Regions from separate parts of the Glutamicibacter sp. MCAF14 genome, predicted to be linked through region 2. Evidence: predicted binding sites of a transcription regulator. Region 2 holds the regulator's gene; each other region holds the start of a gene.
What was found. Region 2 encodes LexA, which represses DNA repair genes until DNA is damaged. Its sites were predicted from a motif close to TCGAACANNTGTTCGA; they were not measured.
Positions count from the first base shown of each region.

Region 1 (10,251 bases), on a different contig from region 2:
CCGAGTCATCCAGCGAGATGGTCGCGGAAATACCCCAGTCGTGGTGCTCGGAAGGATCAGCGAAGACCTGGCGTACTTCCCAGATGCGGTTAGGCAGTTCCTTGACGATGAACAGCTTGGAGCTGCGTCCAACCGGACCGTCATCGATGTCATCGTGCTCATCGAAGTAGCCATCCATCGCATCGGCCCAGGCATCCGCGTCGAATCCGTTGTGCTCATCGAGTTCGCCCAGCGCCTTGTCTTGCTCGTCAGCGAAGAGCTTCACGCGGCGGAACATCTCGTTGCGGACCATCACGCGGAAGGCCCGCACATTGCTGGTCAGCTTCTCCGGTGCCGGAGGCGGCGCGGTTTCGGTTTCCTCGTTCAGCTCGCCGCGCGAAAGCTCTTCCCACTCATCGAGCAGCGAGGAGTCGATTTGGCGGATCATTTCGCCCAGCCACTCGATCAGGTCTTCCAGATCCTCGCGCAATGCGTCCTGCGGGACGGTCTGGCGCAGCGCCTTGTAGGCGTCGGTGAGGTAGCGCAGCAGCACGCCTTCGGAGCGGGCCAGCTGGTAGTACTGGACGAAGTCCGAGAAGCCCATGGCGCGTTCGTACATGTCGCGCACGATGGACTTCGGGGCCAGCTCGAAGTCCGAAAGCCACGGGGCACCGGAACGGTACTGTTCGAACGCGCTTTCCAGCTTCTCGGCCAGCGGCATCGCATAGGTGACTTCATCCAGTGCGTTCATCCGGTCGTTGTAGTCCATGCCTTCGGCCTTCATCGCGGCAATGGCCTCGCCGCGGGCCTTCTTCTCCTGGCCGGAAAGCACCTGGCGTGGCTTTTCCAAGGTCGCTTCGATGACCGAGACGACATCCAGCGCGTAGCTGGCTGAATCCGGGTCCAGCAGATCCAGGGCGGCCAGCGCGAAGGGGGAGAGCGGCTGGTTCAATGCGAAGTTCTGCTGCAGGTGCACGGTCAGCTCATAGTAGTTGCCGTACTCATCCGGGCTCTCCCGGCGCACCACGACCTCGGTGGCGATCAATTCGCGCAGGATGCCCAGGGCACGCCGCTTCAGCTTGCGCTGGGAGGCTGGAGTCTCATGGTTCTCGGTGAGCAGGCGCATCGCGGCTTCGAAGGCGTTGTCTTCGCGCTCCAGCAGGTTCAGCAGCATCGAGTGCGAGACCTGGAAGGAGGACTTCAGCGTCTCGGGGGCGGCGGCGACAATCTTCTCGAAGGTCTTCTCGCCCCAGGTCACGAAGTTCTGCGGCGGCTTCTTCTTCGGGATCTGCTTGAGCTTGGAGGAGCCCTCGCCGTGCTTCTTCAAAGCCTTTTCCATGGCCTTGTGGTTCTCGATGGCATGTTCTGGTGCCTGGACCAGCACGGTACCTGCAGTATCAAAGCCGGCACGTCCGGCACGGCCGGCGATCTGGTGGAATTCGCGGGCGTTGACGATGCGGGTGCGGGTGCCGTCGAACTTGGACAGCGCGGTGATCACCACGGTGCGGATCGGCACGTTGATGCCCACGCCCAGGGTGTCGGTGCCGCAGATGACCTTGAGCAGACCGGCCTGGGCCAGCTGCTCGACCAGGCGCCGGTACTTGGGCAGCATGCCGGCGTGGTGGATGCCGATGCCGTGGCGGACCAGGCGGTTCAGCGTCTTGCCGAAACCGGCGGCGAAGCGGAAGCCGCCGATCATTTCGGAGATCTTTTCCTTCTCCTCGCGGGTGGCCACGTTCACGCTCATCAGCCCGGTGGCGCGGTCGATCGCGTCCAGTTGGGAGAAATGCACGATGTAGATCGGCACCTGCTTGGTCTTGATCAGTTCCTCCACCGCTTCCTGCACCGGCTCCATGGAGTAGTAGAAGTGCAGCGGGATGGGGCGCTCGGTGTGCGCGACGGTGACGGTCGGGGTGCCGGTGCGCTCTTCAAGTTCCTTCTCGAAGCGGGTGACATCGCCCAGGGTGGCGCTCATCAGCAGGAACTGCGCCTGCGGCAGCTCGATCAGCGGCACCTGCCAGGCCCAGCCGCGCTGCGGGTCGGCGTAGAAGTGGAATTCGTCCATGATCACGCAGCCCACGTCGGCCTTGGAGCCTTCGCGCAGGGCGATGTTCGCCAGGATCTCGGCGGTGCAGCAGATGATCGGTGCATCGGCGTTCACCGAGGAGTCGCCGGTGACCATGCCGACGTTCTCCGCGCCGAAGATCTTGCACAAGTCGAAGAACTTCTCGGAGACCAGCGCCTTGATGGGCGCGGTGTAGAAGCTGATCTGGTCGCGGGCCATGGCATAGAAGTGCGCGGCAATGGCGACCAACGACTTGCCCGAACCGGTAGGGGTGGCCAAGATGACGTTGTTTCCGCCGGCCAGCGCCATCGACGCCTCGTCCTGTGCGGGGTAGAGGTTGATGCCGCGGGTGGTGACCCACTGGCCGAAAGCCTCATAGATTTCGTCGTCGGATACGTTCTTGCTGTCTGCTGGCAGATAATCGGTGAGCAACATGATGTTCCTAGCCTATCGGTTGAGAACTATGACTGGGAGCTGGTTGTTGCCTGCGCCTCGGGTTTAGGCTCGGGAATATGAAATGGGATCCGAGTAAATACACTGAATTCTCCGATTACCGCGGCAGGCCATACACGGATTTGCTGGGGCAGCTAGGGCAGATCGATGCGTCGAAGATCATTGATCTGGGCTGCGGGCCGGGAAACATGACCCGCTTGCTGGCACAACGCTGGCCTGATGCGCAGGTGGAAGGCCTGGATTCCTCGGCCGAGATGATTGCCAAGGCGCAATCCAGCGTTCAGGAGCCGAATCTGAACTTTGCGCTCGCCGATGCGACCACTTGGCATCCGGATGCCGACACCGACTTGCTCTTCTCCAATGCGATGCTGCAGTGGGTGCCCGGGCACCGGCAGTTGCTCGCCGGTTGGCTCAAGGAACTGAAGGTCGGTGCGAGTGTGGCGATCCAGATCCCGGGGAACTTCGGTTCGCCCTCGCACGCGGTGATGCGCCAAGTAGCGGACAGTCCCAAGTGGGCCGATCAGCTGTCTGGAGTGCTGCGCCATGTCGATGTGGTGGGGGAGCCCGATGAATACCAGCGGATCTTCCTGGAGGCCGGGGTGCAGGCCAACGTGTGGGAGTCGACCTACCAGCAGCTGCTCGTGGGTGAAGACCCGATCCTGAACTGGGTGCGCGGCACCGCTTTGCTGCCGATCCGCGCTGCACTCAGCGCCCCGGACTACGCGCAGTTCGAGAACGACTACCGTGTGGCGGTGGCAGAACACTACCCATCCTTCACCGCACAGGATGGCACCGTACTGACGAACTTCCCCTTCCGCCGGATCTTCATGATCGGCCACAAGCTCGGCTGATCAATGAACCGCATACAGCACTGCCCCTGGCCGAGGATTACTCCCAGCCAGGGGCAGTGCCGTGGCAGATGGTCCTACCAGCCGCGTTCGCGCCATTCGCCAAGGTGCGGACGCTCGGTGCCGACCGTGGTGGAATCGCCATGGCCCGGGAGGACCTTGGCCCCATCGGAGAACTGTTCGAAGATGCGTTCGGTGACATCATCCAGCAGCGAAGTGAAGCGCTCAGGATCCTTCCATGTGTTGCCAACGCCTCCGGGGAAGAGGCTGTCGCCGCTGAAGATGACTTCCTGGCCGGAGGAATCAGTCAGCGCGTAGGCCATGGAACCCGGGGTGTGCCCGCGCAGGTGGATCGCGGTGATCACGACATCCCTGAGCTGCAGTTGATCGCCATGGGCCAGCGGAGTGCTGATCCGCACCGAGCATTCCTCGGCGATGCCCGCGACGTCATCCGTACCGGCATAAGTGGGAACCGGGTACTTGGCCACAGCCTGGGCCAGGGCACGCACATGGTCCCAATGCTGGTGCGTGGTGGCGATGCCGATGAGACGGGGATTGACCGCATCGCCCAGCGCTGAGCCGATGAGCTGCTCAATGGCCGGCATGTCATCGGCGGCATCGATCAGCAACTGCTCTCCGGACTTCCGATTGGTCACCAAATACACGTTGTTGGCCATGTCGGAGACCGAAACCCGGCGGATGGCCACATCATCTAGTAATAGTTCGTTCATGCACCCAGCGTACGACGAAGCACCCTGCTGACGCGATAGGCTCGGTTCAGGACCGAATGCAATCTACCGATTGGACAGCAGGATGACTGAACTGGCATTCATCAAGATCGAACCGACTTCGGGCATCGCCCCCTACCAGCAGGTCCGCGAGCAGATCCTCGCGGCGATCGCCAAGGGCAAGCTGGCTCCTGGAACTAAGCTGCCCTCGGTCCGTGCGCTCGCCGGTAACCTCAACCTCGCTGTCAACACCGTGGCCAAGGTCTATAAGGAACTTGAGCTGCAAGGTGCGGTCGTGACCCGCGGACGGCATGGCACCACCGTGCAGGCGGCCGAGAACCGTGCCGAGCAGGAAGTCAGCGATGCCGCTGCGGATCTGGCCCGCATTGCCCAGACCTGGTCGGTAGATGAAGCCACCGCGGTCAAGTACCTGCGCGCGGCTTTCAGCTCGCTGCCGCGCTAGGGATCCCGCCGGATGGAACGGCGGCGCACACGCTAAGAAAGGCCTTCGCGCATGCGGCGGGCAGCCGAAAGGAAAATTATCTGTGAGTTGCATCCATTCGCACACGTATTCGAAGTAGTTTTCGATTAGTATGGCTTCGTGGCTATTTCATCAGAGAGCAAAACAACTGATCTGACTCGCTTGGTCGTCAAAGGTGCCCGCGAGCACAACCTGAAGAACGTGGACATTGATCTTCCACGTGACGCAATGATCGTTTTTACCGGCCTGTCCGGTTCGGGCAAGTCTTCGCTTGCCTTCGACACGATCTTCGCCGAAGGCCAGCGCCGCTACGTCGAGTCGCTCTCTGCCTACGCCCGCATGTTCCTAGGCCAGGTGGACAAGCCCGACGTGGACTTCATCGAAGGCCTCTCGCCTGCGGTGTCCATCGACCAGAAGTCGACCAGCCGCAACCCGCGTTCGACCGTCGGCACGATCACCGAAGTGTACGACTACATGCGTCTGCTGTGGGCACGCGTTGGTCGTCCGCATTGCCCCATCTGCAACGAGCCGATCTCCAAGCAGACTCCCCAGCAGATCGTCGATCAGCTCATGGAGCTGCCCGAAAAGACCCGCTTCCAGATCCTTGCCCCGGTGGTGCGTTCACGCAAGGGCGAGTTCGTGGACCTGTTCGCAGAGCTCTCCTCCAAGGGCTTCGCCCGCGCCCGCGTCGATGGCGCCACCATCCAGCTGAACGATCCGCCGAAGCTGGCCAAGCAGGTCAAGCACACCATCGAGGTGGTCGTGGACCGTTTGGCGATCAAGGAGGATGCCCGCCAGCGCCTGACCGACTCCATCGAAACCGCACTGGGCATCGCCGAAGGCCGCGTACTGGCGGACTTCGTGGACCTGGACGAGGATGACCCGAAGCGGGTGCGCGCATTCTCCGAGAACCTGGCCTGCCCCAATGAGCACCCGCTGGCCATCGACGAGATCGAACCACGCACCTTCTCCTTCAACAACCCCTTCGGCGCCTGCTCGGCCTGCTCCGGCATCGGCACCAAGCTGGAAGTCGATGAGCACCTGATCGTCCCGGATCCCGAGGTCACCCTGGCCGAGGGCGCGATCGCCCCATGGTCGCTGGGCAAGGCCACCACGGAATACTGGAACCGCCTGATCGAAGGCCTGGGCAACGACCTGGGGTTCACCATGGACACCCGCTGGCAGGATCTGCCAGCGCCGGCGCGTGAAGCCATTCTGAACGGCAAGGACCACAAGGTCGTCGTGCAGTACAAGAACCGTTTCGGCCGCGAACGCAAGTACTCCACCGGCTTCGAAGGCGTCATCTCCTACGTGCACCGCAAGCACGAAGAGACCGAATCGGACCATGCCCGCGACCGCTACGAGCAGTACATGCGCCAGATCCCATGCCCCACCTGCGGCGGCGCCCGATTGAACCCTGCATCGCTGTCGGTGCTCGTCGGCGGACGCTCCATCGCGGAAGTCTCGGCCATGGATTTGCGCAGTGCCGCGCAGTTCCTTTCCAGCATCCAGCTCACCGAGCGCGAAGCGAAGATCGCCGCGCAGGTGCTCAAGGAAATCGACGCGCGCATGAAGTTCCTGCTCGACGTGGGCCTGGAATACCTGACCCTGGAACGCGCTGCCGGCACCCTTTCCGGCGGCGAAGCGCAGCGCATCCGCCTGGCCACCCAGATCGGCTCCGGCCTGGTCGGCGTGCTCTACGTGCTCGACGAGCCATCCATCGGCCTGCACCAGCGCGATAACCGCCGGCTGATCGACACCCTGCTGCACCTGCGATCGCTGGGCAACACCCTGATCGTGGTGGAGCACGACGAAGACACCATTGCCGAAGCCGACTGGATCGTGGACATCGGCCCGGGCGCCGGCGAACACGGCGGCGAAGTCGTGCACTCCGGCTCGCTGGAAGGCTTGAAAGCGAACACCAAGTCGCTGACCGGCGACTACCTCTCGGGGCGCAAGCAGATCGACATTCCGGACAAGCGCCGCAAGGTCGACAAGGACCGCAAGCTCAAGGTGGTCGGCGCGAACGAGAACAACCTGCAGAACATCTCCGTGGACTTCCCGCTGGGCGTACTGACCGCGGTGACCGGCGTGTCCGGATCGGGCAAGTCCACCCTGGTCAACGACATCCTGTACAAGGTGCTGGCCAATAAGCTCAATGGGGCCAAGCAGGTGCCCGGACGCCACACCCGCGTGCAGGGCCTGGAGCACCTGGACAAGGTCGTGCACGTGGACCAGTCGCCGATTGGCCGTACCCCGCGCTCCAACCCGGCCACCTACACCGGTGTTTTCGACCACATCCGCAAGCTCTTCGCGGAGACCAACGAAGCGAAGCTGCGCGGCTACCAGCCGGGGCGCTTCTCCTTCAACGTCAAGGGCGGACGCTGCGAGTCCTGCTCGGGCGATGGCACGCTGAAGATCGAGATGAACTTCCTGCCCGACGTGTACGTGCCGTGCGAGGTCTGCCATGGGGAACGCTACAACCGCGAAACCCTGCAGGTGCTCTACAAAGGCAAGAACATCGCCGACGTGCTGAACATGCCAATCGCCGAAGGTGCCGAATTCTTCAGCGCCTTCACCCCGATCGCCCGCCACCTGCGCACGCTGGTGGATGTCGGCTTGGGCTATGTGCGCCTGGGACAGCCTGCTACGACGCTGTCTGGCGGCGAAGCCCAGCGTGTGAAGCTGGCCGCAGAACTGCAGAAGCGTTCCAACGGCCGGTCCATTTACGTGCTCGATGAGCCGACCACCGGCCTGCACTTCGAGGACATCCGCAAGCTGCTCAAGGTACTCCAGGGCCTGGTGGACAAGGGCAACACCGTGTTGACCATTGAGCACAACCTCGATGTGATCAAGTCCGCGGACTGGGTGATCGACCTGGGTCCGGAAGGCGGTTCGGGCGGTGGCACGATTTTGGCCACCGGCACCCCGGAGAAGGTGGCCAAGGTGGCCGATTCGCACACCGGAAAGTTCCTCGCCGAGATCCTGTAATGCCTCGCGGAGAATGTTCGACATATGCAATTTCAGTTATGGATTGCTAACCCGCGTCCGCTTCATGGGAAGATGGCTAGGTGAATATGTCGGTAACAAGTGTGCTTTTCGATCTGGATGGGACCCTCGTGGACCCTGCCGGTGCCATAACTTCGGGTATCCGCCACGCGGTCACCTCCCACGGTTTGGCCGATCCTGGCGAGGCACGAGTCGAAGCTCTGGTGGGTCCGCCCCTGCAAATTGGGCTGCGCACGCTTGACGGCGTTACCGACGAGAATATCGACTCGATTATCGCCGGCTACCGTGCACGGTACGCCGAAGTCGGCATGGGCCAGTCGGTGATCTATCCGGGCATCGTGGCGCTTTTGGACGCACTGCGCGAAGCCGGGATCCATGTCGCGGTGACCACTGCCAAGCCGATCAACATTGCTCGCCAGCTCATTGCCCGGAAGGGCCTGGATGCGCATTTGGATGCGATCCACGGCAACGCTGACGAGCATGGCTCCATGGGCTCTAGCAAAACGCACATTGTGGCCGAAGCGCTGCAGCACGGCAAGCTGGATCCGGCAACCAGCGTCGTGGTGGGGGACCGCCACTATGACTGGGATGCCGCACGGGCGAACTCGGTGGCATCCATCGGCGTTGCCTGGGGCTTCGCCCAAGACGGAGAGCTGCAGCAAGCCGACGCAATCGCAGCGACCACCAAAGAACTAGCCGTACTCCTGCTCGGAACGCAGGTGGCGGCCAAACTAGGCCTCGACGAGAACCTCATGCAGGAAGGTGCAAAGTAGATGAGCATCTACACCATGACCCGTTCGTCGATTCGGGGCATCATCCACGGCGTGTGCCGTGCGGAAGTCACCGGGCTGGAGAACGTGCCCAAGGAGGGCGGCTTCATCGTCGCCTCCAACCACCTGTCCTTCTTCGACTCGCTGATCATCCAGGCGCTGACCCCGCGCGATGTCGCGTTCTTTGCCAAAGCCGAGTACTTCACCACTCCTGGCCTCAAGGGCAAGATGATGAAGACCTTCTTCGAATCCGTGGGCTCCATTCCGGTGCAGCGCGGTGAGCAGGCCGCCTCGGTGGCAGCCCTTGACTCGCTGGTGGAAATCGTTGAAAACGGCAGCGGCATCGGCATTTACCCCGAGGGCACCCGTTCGCGCGACGGCAAGCTGTACCGCGGACGCACCGGAGTGGGCTGGCTCGCGCTGACCACCGGCGTCCCAGTGGTCCCGGTGGGCCTGATCGGTACCGAGAAGCTGCAGCCTGCCGGTTCCAAGGGCTTCCGCCCGGCCAAATTCCATATCCACTACGGAGAGCCGCTGTATTTCGACCAGCTCGGACGCAAGCACCCGCTGCCGCAGCGCCGCCAGGCCACCGACCGCATCGTTGATGCGATCGCCGAGCTGTCGGGCCAGGAACGCGTCGACTCCTATAACCAGTTGCCGCCGGACGCGAAATAGACCATGGCTGATCCGGCGAGCTACCGTCCGAAAACTTCGGACATCCCCACGAAACCGGGCGTGTACCGTTTCCGCGACGAGCACGGCCGGGTTATCTATGTCGGCAAAGCGAAGGTCCTGCGTAACCGCCTGACCTCCTACTTCGCCAACCCTGACCGGCTCACGCCCAAAACCCGGGCGATGGTATTCACCGCCGGCAGCGTGGAGTGGACCGTGGTCGGCTCGGAGCTTGAAGCCCTGCAGCTGGAGTACTCCTGGATCAAGGAATACAACCCGCGCTTCAACATCGTCTTCCGCGACGACAAGACCTACCCGTACCTGGCTATCACGCTCAACGAGAAGTACCCGCGGGCACTGGTGATGCGCGGAGACAAGCGCAAGGGCGTGAAGTACTTCGGCCCGTTCTATCCAGCCAAGGCCATCCGCGAAACCCTGGACACCCTGTTGCGCGTGTTCCCGGTGCGCAGCTGCGCCCCCGGAGTCTTCAAGCGTGCCGAAGCCTCGGGCCGCCCGTGCCTGCTGGGCTACATCGACAAATGCTCTGCTCCCTGCGTGGGGCGGATCAGCGAAGAAGACCATCGCCAGCTCGCCGATGACCTGTGCACCTTCATGAGCGGTGAAGCTACCAAATTCACCAAGGCGCTCACCGTCAAGATGCAAGAGGCCGTGGCAGAGCTCGAATACGAGAAGGCCGCCCGGTATCGCGATGACATTGCGGCGCTGAAGAAGGTCTTTGAACGCAACGCCGTGGTGCTTGATGACCGGACCGAAGCGGATATCTTCGGCATCCACGATGATGAGCTGGAAGCGGCCGTTCAGGTCTTCCATGTGCGCGATGGCCGGATCCGCTCCCAGCGCGGCTGGGTCGTGGAAAAAGTCGCCGACACCACCGAAGCTGAATTTGTCGAGCAGCTCCTCACCCAGGTGTATGCCGATCATGCCGATCGCATTCCCAAGGAAATCCTGGTTCCTGCGTTGCCTGAGGAGATCGAAGATGTCACCACCTGGCTCACCGAGCTGCGTGGTTCCAAGGTCTCCTTGCGGGTAGCACAACGTGGTGACAAAGCCGCCTTGGCTTCCACGGTGGAAGAGAATGCTGAGCAGGCGCTGCGCCTGCACAAGTCCAAGCGTGCAGGAGACATCACCACCCGCTCGCTGGCCATGCAGGAACTGCAAGACGCCTTGGGTGCTGAACAAGCGCTGCTGCGCATCGAATGCTACGACGCTTCCCATACCCAGGGGA
Region 1 covers NZ_JBFREO010000004.1:858,153-868,403, reverse strand. The annotation lists gene AB4Y71_RS11650 (DEAD/DEAH box helicase) at 1-2,479, opposite strand, end outside; gene AB4Y71_RS11645 (methyltransferase domain-containing protein) at 2,557-3,348, shown strand; gene AB4Y71_RS11640 (MBL fold metallo-hydrolase) at 3,423-4,076, opposite strand; gene AB4Y71_RS11635 (GntR family transcriptional regulator) at 4,159-4,536, shown strand; gene uvrA (excinuclease ABC subunit UvrA) at 4,675-7,545, shown strand; gene AB4Y71_RS11625 (HAD hydrolase-like protein) at 7,632-8,336, shown strand; gene AB4Y71_RS11620 (lysophospholipid acyltransferase family protein) at 8,337-9,008, shown strand; gene uvrC (excinuclease ABC subunit UvrC) at 9,012-10,251, shown strand, end outside.
Region 1: uvrA (excinuclease ABC subunit UvrA) is a predicted target of LexA. The motif match lies at 4,634-4,649, and genes of this name have one in related genera.

Region 2 (10,251 bases):
CGCTCATCGCGCTCTACTGCTTCGCGCAGGGCGCGGGCAAAGGACTTGAACTGCGCTTCGACGATATGGTGCGGATCGCGACCCGAGAGCACCTCGATGTGCGCGCAGATCTGCGCGTGGAAGGTGATGGCTTCAAAGACGTGACGGGTCATCGAACCAGTGAAGTGACCGCCGATCAGGTGATATTCCTGGCCTGCTGGTTCACCGGAGTGCACCAGGTATGGGCGGCCCGACACGTCGACGACCGAGCGGGACAGTGCTTCATCCAGTGGCGCATAGGAGGTGCCGAAGCGGCGGATGCCGGCCTTATTGCCAAGTGCAACGCGCAATACTTCACCAATGGTGATGGCAGTGTCTTCAACCGTGTGGTGAACATCGATATGGGTATCACCGGTGGCGCGCACGGTGAGGTCGATGAGCGAATGCTTGGATAGCGCAGTCAGCATGTGGTCATAGAACGGCACCGAGGTGCTGATCTCAGAGACACCGGTACCATCGAGGTCCAGTTCAACGAATACGGACGATTCGCTGGTGACGCGTTCCATGCGGGCGCGGCGTGCACCAATCAATTCGGCAGACATGTCTTCCTTCGCTTGTCTTGGATTACTTCTGTGAGCCGAGCAGTTCGGCAAGCCGTTCTAAGAAGGCTGTGGTTTCGGATTCGGTTCCTGCAGTGACGCGCAGGGTTCCCGGGATTCCATTGTCGCGGATGATGATGCCGGCTTCCAACAGCCCTTCCCAAATAGCATGGGGATCTTCAACACCACCAAAGAACACGAAATTGGAATCGGAGACCGAAGGCTTGAGGCCAAGTTCCTTCAGTCGGGTGACAATACGGTCGCGTTGCGACTTGATGTCTTCAACTTGGGCCAGCAACAGCTCAATGTTCTTCAACGCGGCAATGGCGGTCGCTTGGGTAACTGCCGAGAGGTGGTACGGCAACCGCACCAACCGGATCGCGTCAGTAACTTCAGGAGCTGCAGCCAAATAGCCTACGCGTGCGCCGGCCAGCCCGAAGGCTTTGGACATGGTGCGCGAGACGATCAAACGCTGGCGGCCATCGAGCAAGGTCAGTGCGGATTTGGTGCTGGCCAATGAGAACTCTGCGTAGGCTTCGTCGACGATCAGCACGCCGTCATGCTCGCTCAGGGCTTCATACACTTCGGTGATGACGTCCAGGCCAAGCGCCGTGCCGGTGGGGTTGTTGGGCGAGCAGAGAAATACGATATTCGGCTTGTGCTCGCGCACCTGTGCGGCCGCGGATTCAGCGGACAGGGTGAAATCTGCAGCGCGCGTTCCGGCAATGTAAGACGTGTCTGTTCCACTAGCAAGCAGTGGGTACATGGAGTAGGTAGGAGCGAAGCTCATCAGCGAACGGCCAGGACCGCCAAAGGCTTGCAGGATTTGCTGAAGGATTTCATTGGAGCCGTTAGCAGCCCAGATATTTTCCTTGGTCAGCGAATGCCCCAGGTAATCGGCGAGCAATTCACGCAGTTCGGTGAATTCGCGGTCCGGGTAGCGGTTCAACGTTGCCGCAGCCTTGGCCACTTCTTGGGAAATGGCGTCTACGACTGTTGGTGGCAACGGATGGGTGTTCTCGTTGACGTTCAGCTGAATGGGCACATCAATTTGTGGTGCGCCATAAGGGGATAGCCCGCGGAGATTCTCACGCAAGGGCAGCTGACTCAAAAGTTCACTGCGGTCATTCACGCATCAAGTCTACGTGCGCAGTGTGCCTGCAGGTGAATCCGCTACGAGGGCAGGTAACAAACCTGAGGCAGGTGGTGCAAGCTAGCCAGCGAGGACCGGAATGGACAAGGTCTCGCCGATCTGGATTTCGCTGCTGTTCAACGCGTTCAATTCTGCGATGTGGTCGACCGCGGAGGTTATGTCATAGCCAGTGGCGTATTCCCGGGCCAGACTCCACAGGGTATCTCCTGGAATAACGGTGACGTCCACGGTTTCGATTCCCGCCGGAGTGTTCGCTGCAGCATGCGCGTCGGAAGAAAACATTGCGATGAAGAACGCTGCTGCGACGGTGAGTGCAAAAATAGGCAGTCCAACCAGCACGGCCCATCCGCGGCGGTTGATGCGGATCTTTAGTGGCGTCTGGGTCTGATTTGAGTCAAGTGCGACGGTTGCCATGACTTTGTCTCCTCAAAAATTCAAGTGATGCGAATGTGTATTCGAAACTATCGATTCGAAAACTTGTTCTAACTTCGTATATCTGTTCTAACAGAGGTTTGCAGAACTTGTCCAGAAGTTTTCGAACAAATCTTTGAAAGAAGCTCGCTTATCTACTAAGATTTCGAAGTAGACGAGCAATGAAAACATCACACCATCTAGCTCCGACAGTTTGGACTTACGAACTTTCGAATATTTGCTAGGGAAGGCAAAATCTCATGTCAGCTTCACAACGCACTCCCCGATCGAATGCACGTTCGCTGACGATTCGCCAAAAGAAGATCCTGGAGACGATCCAGCGGTCTATCGGCAAGAACGGCTATCCACCATCGATGCGTGAGATTGGCGACGCAGTTGGCCTCAAGAGCCTTTCGAGCGTGACTCACCAGCTGAGCCAGTTGGAAAAGCTGGGCTACATCCGTCGCGATCCACGCCGTCCGCGCGCCATGGAAATCCTGCTCCCGCTGCAGCTGGCCGAAGATTCAGAGGCTGCTGAAGCTTCGAAACCAGCAGAGCCAGTCATCAACGAAGACGCCAAGATCATTGAGCTGAGCACTTCCGCTGACACCACCATGGTCCCGCTGGTAGGTCGCATTGCCGCTGGTGGCCCAATCCTGGCCGAACAATCCGTCGAAGATGTTTTCTCGTTGCCTCGTCAGCTCGTTGGACATGGCGAATTGTTCATGCTCAAGGTATCCGGCGATTCAATGGTTGACGCTGCGATTTGCGATGGCGACTGGGTAGTTGTCCGTCGCCAGCAGACGGCAGACAACGGGGATATCGTCGCAGCACTGCTCGACGAAGAAGCCACGGTCAAGACGTTCCGCCAGCGCGATGGGCATACGTGGTTGCTTCCGCAAAACTCGCGCTACGAACCAATTTTGGGCGATGCAGCAACCATCATGGGACGTGTAGTCTCCGTCATGCGCTCACTCTAATAGTTGCCCCTCGATTGCGCTGGTGCTTGGCACCAGCGCAATCTTCGTTTAATGCGCTAGCGCCCAGTGCTTGATTCGAGGCCGGCCGCGGCGCAGAAGATCATCCAACGCTGCACTGCTGCTGAAAGCCGGCGTGGCTCTTGGTCTTTTAGATGATGCGCGGTCGCCATGACCAGCGTCTTGGCGGTGTCTCGGCTAGAGGCCTCCAACCGCTCATCGGTGGCGGCAAGAGCCAGATAGCGGCAGAGGATCCCCGCAAACAGGTTGCCATCTCCTCCATGGTTGAATGCCAGCACCCCTGATTCCGAGGCCAGGGACTGCGCGGTCGCTTTGATCAGCACCTGGGCATGAGCCAGGTCCGCAGGTTCGCCGAGCTCAAGCAATGCACCAAGGACGGTTCCCTGGTTATAACTGTAGACCGCTGGTTCCAGCCGGTGTCCGCGTTCATTTATCCGCAGTCCGTCCAAGTACAGTCCGTGTTCAGAGCTGAACAGCTTAGCTTCCAGCCATTGCAGAAGCTCACGCGAGATTTCCTTCTGTCCAGTACGGGCGAAGAACAATGCCGCTGGCGCGTTAGCGGGCGTGTTTTTGAAGTCCCGCTTCCTGGACCAGTACAGGCCACCGTCCAGTACATCATCCTTGCCTTGATGAAGCTGCTTGCCCAGCACTCGCACTGCCAGCTGTGCATGCTTGTTCTTCTTACCGGACGCCTCATGGGTGAACCGAACCAAGCGTTCGCTGGCCAGGGCCAGCCATGCCATATCGTCGAAAAAATAGTTGGGCAGGACCCCGAAGTTCCGCAGGTGGATGCCACGCAATAAGGCGTTGGCCAGGGCCAGTGCTTCGCCAGCCAGCTTGTCGTTGCCTTCATTCAGGTACGCGTAACCATCATCGATGATGGCATCCAGGTAATGAGCTTGCCACCAGTAGTTCCATTCACTGAAGGGATGCGAGAGCCCGTTGAGGTCGCTGAGCATGCTTCCATCGAGCAATCGTTGCGCTGTGCTGTAGCTGCGTCCAATCCACGTTCCAGGCAACCCCATGAGGCGATACCCAAAGCGAGCGTGGGTATCGATCGCGGTTTGATGTGCCAATACCTGCATGGAATCCATGGCGCCTTTCCGACTCAAGAATTATCGCTTCTAATGCCGACATTAGCGCATCAGGAAACCTTCAAGCCGCTGGCGGTTAAATGACTTGAGCTGCCCCTTATCCAGGGGCAGCTCAGAATCATATGTTGGCAATGGCTGTTATTCGCCCGGGTTCAGACGCTTGAGAACACCGGAGATGACCTTCTTATCAACCGTTGGCCACATCGGTGGCAAGGTAGCTTTCAAGAAGCTTCCGTACCGTGCCGTGGCCATCCGCGAATCAAGGATCGCTACAACGCCCTTGTCCCCAACCGAGCGGATCAAGCGCCCAGCACCCTGGGCCAGGCGGATCGCCGCGTGCGTCGCGGCAACCTGCATGAACCCATTGCCACCGTGTTTGGCTACGTCCTCAGAACGGGCCTTGGAGATAGGATCATCGGGGCGCGGGAAAGGGATCTTGTCGATGATCACCAGGCGGCACGAATCACCGGGCACGTCCACGCCCTGCCACAGGGTCATGGTTCCAAAGAGGCAGGTGTCCCGTTCGCTGCTGAATTGCTCGACCAATGATTTCATGCTGGCTTCGCCCTGGCACAAGATTTCGACGTCCAGGCGCTCGCGCAAGATGCTGGCTGCTTCTTCTGCAGAACGCTTGGAAGTGAACAACGCCAAGGCGCCGCCACCCGAGGACTTGATCAGGTCTTCAATCTCATCCAAGGTCTCGGCCGCTAGCTGACGGCCGGGCTTCGGCAGGTGCTTAGCGACATAGAGGATGCCCTGCTTCGGGTAATCGAAGGGACTGCCCACGTCCACGCCGGTCCAAGAGGGTGCGCCAGCACCCATCAAGCCCAGGGAACCTGCGACTGAATCAAACTGCGATCCGATGGCCAACGTGGCGCTGGTCAAGATGACCGTGCGTCCGTCGAACAGGCCTTCGCGCAACTTGCCGGCTACCGACAGTGGCGCCACGTTCAAGGTGGCCGGCTGAGTTTCATCAGCCTCGACGTAGCCTCGGCCTTCGACGAATTCGCGTGGACGGGTGGTGTAGAGGACCTCGCGCCGCTCTTCGCATTCGAGCATGCGAATCGCATCATCCATAACGGCTTGCAGCTGGGAGCGTGCGGTCTGCCGACCGCCATCGGCCGGCGCATTGGCTTCCGGCTTGGACAATGCCAGCGCCAAGCGGGCCTGCTCCACAATGTCGTTCAGGGCAATGCCCATATCTTCGCGCAGGCCCTGTTCCAGCAAGCCTGTGGGCACGCCGGTCAGCGCTTTCTCCAAACGGTTGGCGGCCTTGACCATTTCATCGACGTTGACACCGCAATGGCGCTTGGCTCCACCAGCAGCGGTCAGCACCATGCGCGAAGAAAGCGCACCAGAAACCGAACTGGTGACACGATCTTGCAGTTCGTGGGCCTCATCGATGATCGCGACTTCAAAGTCCGGCAGGACCGAAAGCCCTTCAAAGGCCGAAACTGCCAGCAGCGCATGGTTGGTGATCACCACATCGGATTCGGCCGCGCGAGCGCGCGCCATTTCCGAGAAGCACTCGCCGGCCATCGGGCACTTCTGCGAGCCGAGGCATTCCATGGCCGAGACCGAGACCTGTTTCCAAGCCTTGTCGCTGACGCCGGGCACCAGCTCATCGCGGTCACCGGTTTCGGTCTCTTCAGCCCATTCGCGAAGTTTCATCACTTCGCTGGCCAGTGGAGAGTAGGTGGTGCCAGCAGGTACTGCTGGCTCATCCATGGAGAACAAGGTGCCCTCGTCATCCGGGTACCCGCCACCGAGCTTATACTGGCACAGGTAATTGGAGCGGCCCTTGAGCAGGGCCACATCCATTGGGCGCGAGAGCTTGCCCTTGAGCGATTCAAGCAATCGCGGTACGTCACGGCCAACAATCTGCGATTGCAGCGCCAACGTCGCGGTGGAGACAATCACTGGCTTGGCGCTGGTCTGCGCATGAGCCAGTGCCGGAATCAGGTAGCCCATCGACTTACCTGTTCCGGTACCGGCCTGCACCAGCAGATGCTTCTCGTCTTCCAACGCGCTGACAACGTGCTTGACCATTTCCTGCTGGCCGGTGCGCATGGCACCGCCCATGGAAGTGACCGCGGCCTCTAGAAGTCCCAGGGCCTGCTCTTGCTTATCCATGAAGGTTGAAAGTCTCCAACTCTGCAGCAAAGGAATCTCGCACCTTGACGATCAGTCGGGTGCCGTTCTCCAGATGTTCGCTTTCCAAGATCTCAGATTCACTCTGATGCAGCTTGGCGATCAAATCCCCACGGTTATAGGGAATGAGCACCTCAAGCTGGATGCCTGGTCGTGGAATCGAGGAGCTGATCTTTTCCAGCAGCTCTTCGATGCCTTCACCGGTGTGCGCAGAAACGACGGCGGTGTTCGACTCCCGGTTGCGGATGCGTTCGATGACAAACGGATCAGCCACGTCAGCCTTGTTCACCACGATGATCTCGGGGATGTTCAACGCGTCGACTTCGCCCAGCACAGTGCGTACTGCTTGAATCTGCCCTTCAGGGTCCGGGTGGGACCCGTCTACGACGTGCAAGATCAAATCCGAATCGGCGATTTCCTCCAGGGTGGAGCGGAAGGCTTCCACCAACTGAGTCGGCAAGTTGGATACGAATCCAACGGTGTCGGCCAGGGTGTAGGTCAATCCGTCCTCGGTCGCGGACTGGCGAACGGTTGGATCAAGGGTGGCGAACAACGCGTTCTCCACCAGCACCCCGGCGTTGGTCAGCCGGTTCAGCAGCGAAGACTTGCCAGCGTTGGTGTAGCCGGCAATGGCTACCGCTGGAACCGCATTGCGCTTTCGATTGGCGCGCTTGGCTTCGCGTGCAGGCTTCATGGCCTTGATCTCGCGGCGCAGCTTGGCCATGCGGTCGCGAATGCGACGGCGGTCCATTTCAATCTTGGTTTCACCCGGCCCGCGCGAACCGATGCCGCCACCGGCGGCACCCACTCGGCCACCGGCCTGGCGGGACATCGATTCACCCCAGCCACGCAGGCGTGGCAGCAGGTATTCGAGCTGGGCCAGTTCAACCTGGGCCTTGCCTTCACGCGACTGGGCGTGCTGGGCAAAGATGTCCAGGATCAGGCTGGTGCGGTCGATGACTTTGACCTTGACGATATCTTCCAAGGCACGGCGCTGCGAAGGAGCCAATTCTGCATCGACAACCACGGTATCGGCACCGGATGAGGCGACGATTGCGCGCAGCTCTTCGGCCTTGCCCGAGCCCAGGAAGGTCGATGGGTCTGGCTTGCTGCGACGCTGAACCAGTCCGTCTAGAACTTCGGAGCCAGCGGTCTCTGCCAAAGCGGCGAGCTCACGCAAGGAGTTCTCGGCGTCGGTGACAGTTCCTTCGCTCCAGATCCCGGCCAGCACGACGCGCTCAAGGCGAAGCTGGCGGTATTCGACTTCGGTGACGTCTTCCAACTCGGTGGACAGGCCTGCGACGCGGCGCAGGGCGCGGCGATCATCCAGGTCTTCCTGGTCCCCGTCAAAGTGCGACAGGCCGGAGGAAAAACGGTTCAGTGCCGTAGCTTGGCCGGCGAAGATTGAGCTCTCTTCTTCACCGAAGTGCTGGATCTGCGGGCTCTGCGCATCATCGGCTTCGAGAATTCGATCGATGGCGGCCTGAATCTGGGCATCGTCCATCGATGCCGAATCGTGTTCGTGTGACTCGGAGTTAGTCATGGTCTCCTTAGAAGTACTTCGCTTTCCAGAATAGTGCCGGTGGGCCCCACTTTGCGACGTGGCGCGTTCAGTTTCGGATGGTTCATCAAACATTCGTGGTCCTTTGCAAGGAGTAAAGGTCTATGAGCAGACAGGTGAATGCATGGTTACCGGTAAGCAAAGGCGAATGCGAGGTACTGGAAAGAAGACCCGCGAAGAAAAGAAAATGACCTTGCCGTCTGCCGAAGCATGCAGGTGGGCGCACAAAAACAGTGCCGCCGGCTGCGCGGATCGGAGGTAACCAAGAGGGTTACGTATTAGACGAAAATGAAAGTCATGGAGAAAACTCTATCAGTGAACCGGCTTGGTGCCCATATTGCTTTGCTCACGTTGCCGGCGCTGTTCTTTGGGGTATCCGAACTGGGCGATAAACTTTGCCTATGACCTCGGATCACTACTTCACCGCCAGCCCGGCCTCAGCAGACGAACGTCGCACCATCGAAGTTGAGCTCAATGGCTCGCTGCGCAAAGTACAGACTGCTTCGGGAATTTTCTCCCCTGCCGGGTTGGACAAGGGCACTGCGGTACTGCTGCAGTACGTGCCGACCCCTCACGGACGCATCCTGGATATCGGATGCGGCTGGGGACCTATTACCTTGACTGCTGCCGAGCAGTCCCCCGATTCCGAGGTCTACGGCGTTGACGTCAATGAACGTTCCATCGACCTTGCTCGGCTGAATGCTGCGGCGTTCGGCTTGTCGAACGTTGTCGTGGGCACCCCGGATTCCATAGATCCAAGCCTGCAGTTCGACACCATCTGGTCCAACCCGCCGATTCGCATCGGCAAGGATGCCCTGCATGAGCTGCTGATGCTGTGGCTGCCTCGATTGGCACCAGGTGGCGAAGCGTGGATGGTGGTCCAGAAGAATCTGGGCAGTGATTCGTTGCAGAAGTGGCTGGTAGCTCAGCTTCCTTCCGATTGGAAGGTCACCCGCGAGGCAACTTCCAAGGCGTTCCGGGTTTTGAAAGTCTCCCGCCCTGCCTAGGTCCAAGGACTAGGGCCAGCAGAATCTTCTTGGCCACGAGCTTGGACTCCAGGCAGTTCGTATCCTCGAACCATCGAGCCATGCCCCGTGGACAGGTTCGCGGGGCAAGAGCAGCGGTTCCCGATCATCACGGCGGGGCCAACCGATCATCGCGCCCGTGCCGCAGCATCAAGCATGCCAGCAGCGTGGATGGGTTTAACGCTAAAAAAATTCGCGTGGCGGAGCACCAGATCGCTGGCGCTCCGCCACGCGTGTTTAGAAACGCTGTGTTTGGCGTCATTCGCTTGCGTGCTGCGAAAAAGCTACTCCGCCCCGATGACTCCGCGGGCAACCAGATCCGCCGGCCCGCTGAGGATCGTGTCTTCGCCACCAGCATCATTGCTGCGGAATTCAACTCCCACGACACCGCCTGGCACTGAGACAGCCCACTGATTGATCAGTGCGGTGCTGCGAGCCCAGTATCGTACGGCAGCAGCTGCTGCGCATGCTCCGGTACCGCAGGAAAGGGTCTCCCCTACCCCGCGCTCGTAAACACGCATCTGCACTTGGGCCACTCCGTCTTCTTCAATGAGCGGCTCGGATGGAACTACGAATTCCACGTTGGTGCCGTTGACCGGAACCGGAGAGACCTCTGGTGCTTGGAAGAGGTCCAGCTCTTCGAGCATTTGGGCATCGGGCAGGGCCACGACGGTATGGGGGTTTCCCATAGTGATGCTCAAAGCAGGCAGCGCCTGCTCCCATCCACGTGGCTTGACCATGGAGTCAATTGACTTTTCGGTCGCTTCCTGCTCGAAGATCAATCCCCAAGGACCCAGATTCACCGCATAGCCATCGGCGAGCCGGGTAATTTCCTTGACTCCTGCACGGCTGCCGATCTGGAAGCTTTGCCCAACCTGCAGGCTGATCAGACCTTCGGCGATCAGGTAGTGCGCGAAGGCGCGCACACCATTGCCGCACATTTCGGCGATGGAACCGTCGTTGTTCCGGTAATCCATGAACCAGTAGGCCTTGGGATTATCGAGGAACTGTTCTTCATATCCTGGGACGAGGGAGGTTGGCACGGCGCGGATCAGCCCGTCTGCCCCAATGCCGAAGCGGCGGTGGCACACGGCCGCTACCTGTTCCGGGCTGAGCTCGAGCTTGGCTTCGGGGTCTGCAACCAGTACGAAGTCATTGCCGGTGGCATGGCCTTTGGCAAAACGTTGTCCAGCCAGCTGTCCTAATTCGGTGCGGTACATCAATGCTCCTAGAGTTTTCGTACTTACGTTAGCTAGCCAACAATCTTTAGTGCTTTTTCC
Region 2 covers NZ_JBFREO010000003.1:42,837-53,087, forward strand. The annotation lists gene hisB (imidazoleglycerol-phosphate dehydratase HisB) at 1-581, opposite strand, end outside; gene AB4Y71_RS05610 (histidinol-phosphate transaminase) at 604-1,710, opposite strand; gene AB4Y71_RS05615 (LysM peptidoglycan-binding domain-containing protein) at 1,792-2,145, opposite strand; gene lexA (transcriptional repressor LexA) at 2,403-3,122, shown strand; gene AB4Y71_RS05625 (glycoside hydrolase family 76 protein) at 3,179-4,234, opposite strand; gene AB4Y71_RS05630 (ATP-dependent DNA helicase) at 4,373-6,367, opposite strand; gene hflX (GTPase HflX) at 6,360-8,021, opposite strand; gene AB4Y71_RS05640 (class I SAM-dependent methyltransferase) at 8,348-8,953, shown strand; gene dapF (diaminopimelate epimerase) at 9,256-10,191, opposite strand; gene miaA (tRNA (adenosine(37)-N6)-dimethylallyltransferase MiaA) at 10,224-10,251, opposite strand, start outside.

Region 3 (10,251 bases), on a different contig from region 2:
CGTAGCCTTCAAATTCCTGGAAGAGCTCTGGGGTGATCCAGTTGGTATCTGAAGGGTTCTCTGGCTTGCCCTCAGGCTTTGGCAGGTCCTTCTCCGGAGTGCGATCTTCCTTAGGCGTGGCTGCGTAGCCACCGGTGATCAGCACCGGGCGGAACTCCATGTTGGCCGAAGCCTGGATCAAATCGCGAGTGGTCTGGTCCGGGGCGCCCGGCATGGAGACCACAACGTTGCGACCGGACTGGGTGGTGATTTCCGATTCGGATACACCGGAACCATCCACACGCTGGCGGATGATCTCAACCGCTTGGTCCAGTTGTTCTTGGTTGATTGCTTCGTCGCCCTGGACCCGAGGGGCCAGGATCATCTCGGTGCCGCCTTCGAGGTCGAGGGCGAGCTTCGGTCCCCATCCGGTTTTACCGTTCGCTGCACCAGCTACCAAAACGCCGGTTGCGATGATGAAGACGATCAGCAACCATAGCAACGCTTTGCGCGCCTGCTTAACAGGTCTGATTGATGACATCTAATGTGCTTTCTCGTTTGAGTGGCTTGGCCTGCAGGCCACCGCTAGGCTGCCCGGAGCTTAGGCGTTGCGCTCGTCCTTGCCCTCGTCGTTCAAGCGACGCAGGGACTCTTCCGGGGTTTCGGTGGTGCTGGTGGACTCTGCAACTTCACCTGAGGCAGCTGGGGTTGCTGCGTCCTTGTCCAGGAAGGTGGCGATGGCCTGGCGGTGCAGGTTCAGCACAACGCCGGGTGCTACCTCGACCTGTACGCGATCCTCAGCGTCAACGCCGACAACGGTGCCGTAGATGCCCGAGTTGGTCATCACCTTGGCGCCTGGCACGGTGTTGTTCTTCAGCTTCTCCTGCTGTGCAGCCTGCTTCTTGCGGCCACGGAACATCATGAAGATCAAGACTGCGAACAGTGCGACCATCAGGATCAAGGATGGGTTGAAGCCGCCACCTGCGGCCTGAGCGATTACGAGGGGATTCACGTAGTTACCTGCTAACGATTTGTTGCGATTTGATCTGAAATTCTGGGATGCCATTACGCCATAAATGGACGCGCAACAGCAAAGACGCCCTACCCCACCCGAAAACGGGCATAGGTCAGGCGTCTTTAGTCTAGTGCGTCACGGTGTACCAGCAGACCATTTACGCGAGCAGTGAAGTTATGCTTGCCTAATCCTCATCATTTTCATAGGTTTGCGCACTGGCGAAGATGGCATCTTTGGGCATGGCCAACCCCAGATGCTCCCAGGCTCCTGGCATGGCGATGCGGCCGCGCGGGGTCCGGCCCATCAGTCCTTCGCGCACCAGATATGGCTCGGCCACAGTCTCCACGGTTTCGGTTTCTTCGCCTACGGCGATGGCCAGGGTAGATAGGCCCACCGGCCCCCCGCCGAACTTGGTGCACAAGGCTTCAAGCACGCCACGATCCAGGCGATCCAGCCCGCGGGCGTCTACCTCATACATGTCCAAGGCGGCAGCGGCTGCCTTGGCATCGATTTCTTCAAGCTTGTGCACCAAGGCCCAGTCGCGCACACGGCGCAACAGACGGTTGGCGATACGCGGGGTACCGCGGGAGCGTCCGGCAATTTCGGTGAATGCGGCCGAGGTGACCGATAAGTCGAGCATCATCGCAGAACGGCGCAGCACCAGTTCCAATTCCTTGACAGCGTAGAACTCCAAATGGCCGGTGAAGCCGAAGCGGTCTCGCAGGGGGCCGGGCAGAAGGCCGGCGCGAGTGGTTGCCCCGACCAAGGTGAAAGGTGGAAGTTCCAACGGGATGGCTGTGGCGCCAGCTCCCTTGCCCACGATGATGTCCACGCGGAAATCTTCCATGGCCATATAGAGCATTTCTTCTGCCGGCCGGGACATGCGGTGGATCTCGTCGAGGAAGAGCACTTCGCCCTCGCTCAAGGAGGAGAGAATCGCAGCTAGATCACCAGCATGCTGGATAGCTGGGCCGGAGGAAATACGCAACGGGGCATTCATCTCCGCAGCGATGATCATCGACAAAGTCGTCTTGCCCAGGCCTGGAGGGCCCGAGAGCAAAACGTGGTCGGCGGTGCGTTCACGGATTTTCGCTGCTTCAAGCACCAGCGAGAGCTGCTGGCGAACGCGCGACTGGCCCACGAAGTCGTCGAGGTTGCGCGGGCGCAGGGCCGCTTCAATGACGCGTTCCTCGGGTTCGCTGCCAGCGCTGGTGAGCCCGGTGGAATCATTCATGATCAGATTGTTCCTCTCGCAGACCGCTTAGGCGCGGGTTCCGCTAGACATGCTGCGCAATGCGGCACGCAGGATTTCGGCGACATTGCCAGCGGCAATGACATCCGGGTCAGCCTTGGATAAGGACTTCAAGGTTGCGGTGGCGTCCTTTTCGCTCCAGCCCAGGCCGGTGAGCGCTTCGATCACCTGTGGCTCCCAAACGCTCACGTTGCCACCGCCGGAGGCTGAAGGAACAGGGGCGCCGGTTGGCACCAGCTTGCCGTTCAATTCCAGCACAATACGGCTTGCGCCCTTGGGACCAATGCCAGAAACCTTGGTGAAGGCAGCGGTGTCCTTGGTGTTGGCCGCGATGCGGACCTCTTCTGGAGAGTGCACCGCCAAGATGGCCAGACCGGTACGTGGACCAATGCCTGAAACGGAGATCAGCACCTCGAAGACATCGCGTTCCTCAGCGGTAGCGAAGCCGAAAAGGGTCATCGAGTCTTCGCGCACCACCATGGAGGTGAAAACCGTGGCTTCCCGACCTGCATGCAACGCAGATAGCGTCCCCGGGGTGGCGTTGACCAGCATTCCGAAGCCGTTGACGTCAATTACCGCGGTGTTCAAAGCAACCGTTTGCACGGTGCCGGTCAATGAGCTGATCATGCCACTCCTTGGGATATATGTTCGATCAAACCCAGTTTATCGAAGATACCTACGAATATCGATCCATCTGGCCCGCCGGTGCGTCGAGACCGCTGTCCCGAAGGTCGTTAGCGTCGAACCGCGCGCCGTTTCGCCGAAGCTTCAGCGGCAATCCACGCCTGCTGCGCCGCAGTGAGCTGCGAAGAGCCTCCCGCAGCAGCAGCCGAGGCTGACGCGTTGGAACCGCTCGCGGCTCCACGCCAACCATGGGTGATGGCCAGCGCTACAGCATCAGCGGCATCCGCTGGCTTGGGCGGTTCATCGAGCCGGCAGATCTTGGCGACCATCTTGCCAATGGCCACCTTAGTAGCCTGCCCAGAGCCGGTAACGGCCGCTTTGACTTCGGTCGGCGTGTGCATTGCCACGGGGATCCCGCGACGGGCAGCGGCGGTGATTACGACGCCGGTAACCTGCGCGGTGCCGATCACCGTGGAGACGTTCGCCGAGGCAAACACGCGTTCCAAGGCCAGCACATCTGGCTTATGCAGGTCCAGCCACGCATCGATCGCGTCCGCGATCTTCAATAGCCGGGCATCGAGCGGAGTGCCCGGCGGGGTGCCGGCGACGGTGACGTCCACCAGCGAAACTTGCCTGTTTGCAGCGACGTCGACCACGGCAAGACCACAGCGGGTCAAACCGGGGTCGACGCCCACAACACGTAAGGCCAAGCCTTACTGCTCTTCGTCCAGCGCGGCGCGAACCTCATCGGACAGATCGGCGTTGGTGTAGATGCCCTGGACGTCGTCCAGTTCTTCCAACGCGTCGTAGAGCTTCAGGAACTTGCGGGCACCGTCTACGTCCAGATCGACCTTCATGGATGGAATGAATTCCATTTCGTCGGATTCGTAGGCGATTTCAGCTTCGTCCAGAGCAGCCGCGACAGCACGCAGATCCGAAGGATCGCAAACGATGGCGAAGTTCTCGTCCTCGTCCATGATCTCGTCGGCACCGGCATCCAGTACGACCATCAGCAGGTCGTCTTCGGTCAGCTCGCCCTTAGGCAGGCGGACAACGCCCTGGCGGTTGAACAGGTAGGCAACCGAACCCGGGTCGGCGATGGTGCCGCCATTGCGGGTGATGCCCACGCGGACCTCGGATGCCGCACGGTTCTTGTTGTCGGTCAGGCATTCGATCAACAGAGCCGAGCCCTGTGGGCCACGTGCTTCGTAGATGATCTCGGTGTAGTCGACGACCTCACCGGTCAGGCCGGCACCGCGCTTGACTGCACGGTCGATGTTGTTGATCGGCACGGAGTTCTTCTTGGCCTTGCTGACAGCAAGTTCCAGTGCTGGGTTGCCGGCCATGTCGGCACCGCCGGCACGGGCAGCAACTTCAATGCCCTTAATGAATTTAGCGAAGGCCTTGGCGCGCTTGGCGTCGATCGCAGCCTTCTTGTGCTTGGTAGTTGCCCATTTGGAGTGGCCTGACATGCTTTAAGCGTCTCCTCGCGTGAGATTGATGAAATATTGATGGATAGCAGTGCTGCCGGTGACTTCCGGGTGAAAGCTAGTTGCCAACAAATTTCCCTGGCGTACTGCAACAATTCTACCCTGTTCGCGTTCCGACCTCGCTTGGACGGTGCTGATCACCTGGACCCCTGGACCGATTTGCACGGCTTCTGGTGCGCGGATGAACACGGCTTCGAGGTTCTGGCCGTTGAAGTCCAAGCGGTACTCGAATGAATCGACCTGGCGTCCGAAGGCGTTGCGCTTCACCGTCATGTCGATACCGCCGAAGCTCTGCTGAACGGCGCCATCGCGTGAGATTGCGGGGTTTTCGATGCGATCTGCCAGCATGATCATCCCGGCGCAGGAACCATAGGCAGGCATTCCGCCGGCGATGCGTTCCTTGATGGGCTCCGCTAACCCGTAATTGCGCGAAAGCCTGTCGATCACCGACGATTCGCCCCCGGGAATCACCAGCGCGTCGACCTGCGCCAGTTCCTGGATCGTGCGCACCATCTGCGCTGGTTCGCCGAGCCGCTCCAAGGAGGCCAGATGTTCGCGGAAATCCCCTTGTAGAGCGAGGACGCCTATGTTCGGCATGGTTCTAACCTTCATGGTGTTCGGTGGTTGGCTGCACGGAAAGGCGCCGAAATAACGTTAAACCCACGGAGCCCATGCGCCGGTTTTGTGTCCCGGTGTGTCGCGGATTCTTCGAAGCCTCCTGCCCGCCGGCGATCATTCTTGGTAGGTTCAGGACATGATCTCCGATATTTCTTCTCTCGAACTTGCCGGTGGCGTGAGCATGCCTTCGATCGGATTGGGCACTTGGCCCATGCGCGGACAGGAAGCGGCTGATGCAGTGCTCTCTGCACTGGAAATCGGCTACCGCCGTATCGATACAGCCGAGAACTATCGCAATGAAGATGCCGTAGGCCAGGCGTTGGCCAGCAGTGGACTGGATCGGGATGAATATTTCGTCACCACCAAGTTCAATAAGCAATGGCATTCGGCAAAAGGCGTGCGCCAGGCGTTGGAGAACTCCTTGGCACGCTTGGGCCTGGAGCATTTGGACTTGTTCTTGATCCACTGGCCCAACCCCGAGCAGGGCACCTACGTTGAAGCCTTCACGGAGCTGGGCAAGCTTGTGGAAGAGGGCAAGATCCGAGCCGCCGGCGTTTCGAATTTCAAGCCCTACCAGCTGCAAAACGTCTTGGATGCCGGTCTCGTGCCAGCGCTAAACCAGATCCAGATTGACCCCGAGCGGCAGTGCATCCAATGGCAGGGATTCAACACCGAGCATGGTGTGCGCACCGAAGCGTACTCCCCCTTGGGCCGGAAGCAATCGGACTTCCTTTCACATCCAACCCTTGCCCGTATCGCCCAGGCGCATGGAAAGAGCAGCGCCCAGATCACCCTGCGCTGGCATGTCCAATCCGGCCGAGCGGCAGCACCTAAATCAGCCGACCCGCAACGGCGGGCCGAGAACTTGGATGTTTTTAATTTCCAGCTGACCCAAGAGGAAATGGCAGCCATCAACGCCATGGATACTGGTGCTGGCCCGTTCACTGATTCTGACGAGTTCGGACACTAGGCCTCATCTAATGCCGGCATCTCAAAGGCAAGGAGAACCAGGTCATGCTTCATGGCTACCAGCGTCCGGAAATCGAATGGGCAGATTACTTTGACGAGCACGGCACGCTGATCCCCTACGGACAGCGCTGGGATGGGCTACCTCAGGCGGAGAGTTATTCGGTTACCTCGCACCCGCAACGCTTTGCCCCGGTGAAGCTGGTTGCCCAGGCGTTGCTGGATTGGATGCAAGGGAATTTTGAGGTGCGCTGCTTTGAAGATCCCGAGCTTGCCAGGCAACTGCACGTTGATCCAGGCGAGGTGGTGAGCTCTGTTCGGATCATTCCGGCAGATTCACGATGTGCTCCTGCAGGCATAGCCATCACCACTTTTCCCGGGGTTCTTTTGGAACTCGGGGCGCTGTACCAAGCGGTATTTCCCAATTGCGGTTGCGTCGGATGCGACGATGATGTCCTCGAAATCCTTGATGAACTAGAGAACCAGGTGGGGTCCGCCGTCTGCGGCGCTTTTGTCGAGATCCTGCAGAACGGCACGGGCCGACTTGTGCAACGTTTCGATTCTGCGGAGACGGGATTTGCCGAGCAGGCTAGCGCCCTCGACGATATTTCACCGGCACGGCTAGCCAGAGCGCATGCAATCCTACCGCCAAGCGGCGTGTGGGCACCCTGGCCCTTGCGCTAGATCAGTCCAGCGTCCATTCTTGGAGGCCGTCAGCGAATGCCCCGTAGGCATCCACGGTGGCCATGGTGCGTTTCAATGAGGCTTTCGCTTCGGCTTCCGGAATGCATCCAGCAGGATCGAAGACTTGGCACCACGCCACAGGCTCCTTCGACAGCTGGTGCGGAACCCAACTCAATTCGCTGACGTCCCATTCACCGGGTTCTTCCTGGGTAAACGTTGCCTTTACGCCGATGCCTTCGCGATTGAGAATGGTCGGTGTGGCATGCTTTGCCACCGAGTTTCCCAGTCCGTAGACGATCCAGGTACCCTTGTGTTTCTCGATGGGCAGGACCGAGTGGGTGTGGTGCATGTAAATGAAATCGAAGACACCGGATTCGGCCAGCTCCCGGCCAAGCCTTTTTTGGGATGCCGTCGGTTCAGTGGAGTATTCAGCCCCATCGTGCACCGCGGCCACGACAATCTCCGCTCCCGCCTTGCGTGTGGCCTTGCCCCGGGCGATGAGTTCCTTCGCATCCACCCCGGTATCTACTTGCCAGTCCGCTGCCTCCGGCAAGCCGTTGAGTGAATAGGTGCTGGTCACTACCCCGAGCTTCACGCCTTCTACGTCCAGGATCGAGGGCTTTTTGGACTCTTTTTCGGTGCGGTAGGATCCGGTGGCGAAAAGCTCGTTCGCTTCCAGCGCGTCAAGGGTTCGCTCGACTCCAGCGGTCCCGGCATCGACGGTGTGATTGGTGGCGGTGGTGCAACCGTCATAGCCAATGGCTTCGAGCTCGCCCAGGATCGCTTCTGGAACCGTAAATCGAGGGTAACCCGAATAAGGCGGCTCTCCAATTGGTGTTTCCAGGTTGCAAAGCGCCGCATCGGCGTCCTGCACGTAGGGAGCAAGCCGTGCAAGCAACGGACCGAAATCGTAGTCTTCTCCGTTGCCGGATTCCGTGCCAGCGGCTTGCTTCGCCTCATCGAGCAGCTGCGGATGCAGCAGCACATCGCCGGTAACCATCAGTGAGAATTCCGCAGGTATCTCAGGAGTTGCCGGAGCACTCGATGCCGGTTGTGGTGAGGCAGGGGTGATTGCTTCGGCCGAAGGTGCGGAAGCCGATGGCTGCGCGTTGTCGCTGGGAACTGCGGCGCAACCGCCAATCAGCAATGCAACTAGCAGAGTTGAGCCAAGCGGAAGAAATGCGGGCAGTGGACGTTGGAGCATGCATCGAGCCTAGCTCAGCTTGGTATCCGGGGTGTAAATGCAAGCTAAATCACGTTTTCCATGAAAACCTAGCCCTATGCAAAACCCGCTTCTGACTCCCAGCACTAGGCCTTACCAATGGCCAGCTTTCGACCAGCTAACCGCTGAGCATTATTTGGAGGCGGTCCAGCTTGGCGCCTCCGAACAGCTTGACGAGCTGCAGCGCATCATTGATGATGCCCAGGCACCCACTTTTGAGAACACCTTCCTTGCGCTGGAATCCAGCGGCCAGACCCTGCGCCACGCTCTCATGACCTATTTTTCCGTGATTTCAGCTCACGGAACCGATGAGCTCCGCGTGGTCCAGTCTGAGATTTCTTCGATTTGGAGCAAGCAAGAAGACGCAATTTACCTAAATCAATCCTTGTATTCACGTTTACAAGCCTTAGATCTCTCCGGGTTGGAGGGCGAAGATGCCCGCCTCGCAGACCAGACCTTGAAGAATTTCCAATTGGCCGGTGCAGGTTTGGCAGACACCGACAAGGAGAAACTCAAGGAACTAAATGCCAAGCTTGCTGAACTCTCCACCCAGTTCGCCAACCTCGTCCTGGAAAACCAGAATGCGCATGCGGTGCATTTCGAGGATGCACAAGAGCTGGCAGGGCTTTCCAGCCAAGCAATTGATTCAGCTGCTCAGGCGGCCAAGCAGGCAGGCCACGCTTCGGGTTACCTGCTGACCTTGGTCTCACCCAGCCAGCAACCAGTTCTTGAGTCGCTGGATTCCAGCGAGTCACGCCGCAAGGTGTTCAACGCATCGCTGAGCCGCGGCACCGAAAATAATCCAACCATTCATGTAGCCGCAGAAATGGCACAACTGCGTGCCGAGCGTGCCGCGCTGCTCGGTTTTGCCAATCATGCAGAAACCGTACTCGCGCAGGCAACAGCTCCGTCCACCGTTGCAGTAGCAGAGCGCTTGGCCGAGCTCACCAAAGCTGCCACCGCCAATGCGCGCAAGGAAGCTGCAGTGCTCAGCAGGGTCGCTGGCGCTGAGATCAACGCATGGGATTGGAAATACTTCTCCAACAAGGTGCTGCGCGACGAGTACTCCGTGGATTCCGAAGCTCTGCGCGATTACTTCGAGCTGGATCGGGTGCTGATTGATGGCGTCTTTGCCACGGCAACCAAGCTCTTCGGCATCACGTTCACCGAGCGTTTCGATCTGCCTACCTACCACGATGACGTCCGTGTTTTCGAAGTCTTCGATGCCGATGGAACACCACTGGCCATCTATACCGGCGACTTCCTGACGCGTGATACGAAGAAGGGCGGGGCGTGGATGACCAGCCTGCGCGATGCCTCTTCCTTCCTCGATGAACGTCCGATCGTCACCAACACCTTGAACATCACCCCGCCTGCGCCGGGCAATCCCGTCCTGCTCTCCTTGGACGAGGCCAATACCCTCTTCCACGAGTTCGGCCATGCGCTGCACGGCATGTTCTCCAATGGCAAGTACGCGTCGCTTTCCGGCACCTCGGTCCCCCGCGACTTCGTGGAATTCCCTTCCCAGGTCAATGAGATGTGGATGCTTCACGAGGATGTCGTCTCCGGTTACGCCGTCCATCACCACAGCGGTGAAACGCTGGACGCTTCGCTAATCGAAAAGATCCGCGCGGCTTCGCTTTGGGGCCAGGGGTTTGCAACGACCGAGTACCTGGCCGCCAGTGTCCTTGACTGGGAATGGCACACGATCAGCGCTGGCACCGTTATCGATGACCCGCTGCAGTTCGAACAGGATGCCTTGAAGCGTGCCGGTTTCGACACCGCCATGATTCCACCTCGCTACCGCACCGGTTATTTCCAGCACATTTTCGCCAATGGATACTCCGCTGGCTACTACTCCTACATCTGGAGTGAGGTGCTCGATGCCGACACTGTGCAGTGGTTCGAGGAAAATGGGGGCTTAATGCGCGAAAATGGTAATCGGTTCCGTGAGGAACTGCTTTCGCGCGGTAATACGCGCGATCCCCTAGAGTCCTACGAATTATTCCGCGGCCGCACCGCATGGGTAGAACCGCTGCTGCGCCGTCGAGGATTGGTGAACGCAGAATAATGACGACTATTGCCTCCGCACAGGAAGCACTGAGCCACTGGCATCAGGCATTGGCAGTTGCCACCGGCGGCAAGATCTTTACCACCCACGGCTGCTCGTGGGTTTGGCAGCCGGTGCGCAAGCGCTTGATCTTGCTCTTCCCTGAGCAACCTGAACAAGCAGGACTGCGCCCTGCGCTGGCCGAAGGGCAGCGTCTGGGCGCACGTCGGGTGGAAGCATGGGTCAATTCCGGGGCTCACTCCCATGAGTTGAAGGCCGCTGGCTTCTCCGATAATGCACAGGTGTCTTGGCATGCCGGTCCGCTGGCTATCCCGATGGATCGCTGGGCCG
Region 3 covers NZ_JBFREO010000004.1:685,561-695,811, forward strand. The annotation lists gene secD (protein translocase subunit SecD) at 1-520, opposite strand, end outside; gene yajC (preprotein translocase subunit YajC) at 581-991, opposite strand; gene ruvB (Holliday junction branch migration DNA helicase RuvB) at 1,179-2,228, opposite strand; gene ruvA (Holliday junction branch migration protein RuvA) at 2,256-2,873, opposite strand; gene ruvC (crossover junction endodeoxyribonuclease RuvC) at 2,981-3,580, opposite strand; gene AB4Y71_RS10815 (YebC/PmpR family DNA-binding transcriptional regulator) at 3,584-4,342, opposite strand; gene pdxT (pyridoxal 5'-phosphate synthase glutaminase subunit PdxT) at 4,346-4,957, opposite strand; gene AB4Y71_RS10825 (aldo/keto reductase) at 5,115-5,948, shown strand; gene AB4Y71_RS10830 (DUF6226 family protein) at 5,993-6,628, shown strand; gene AB4Y71_RS10835 (CapA family protein) at 6,630-7,832, opposite strand; gene AB4Y71_RS10840 (M3 family metallopeptidase) at 7,909-9,921, shown strand; gene AB4Y71_RS10845 (GNAT family N-acetyltransferase) at 9,921-10,251, shown strand, end outside.
Region 3: ruvA (Holliday junction branch migration protein RuvA) is a predicted target of LexA. The motif match lies at 2,883-2,898, and genes of this name have one in related genera.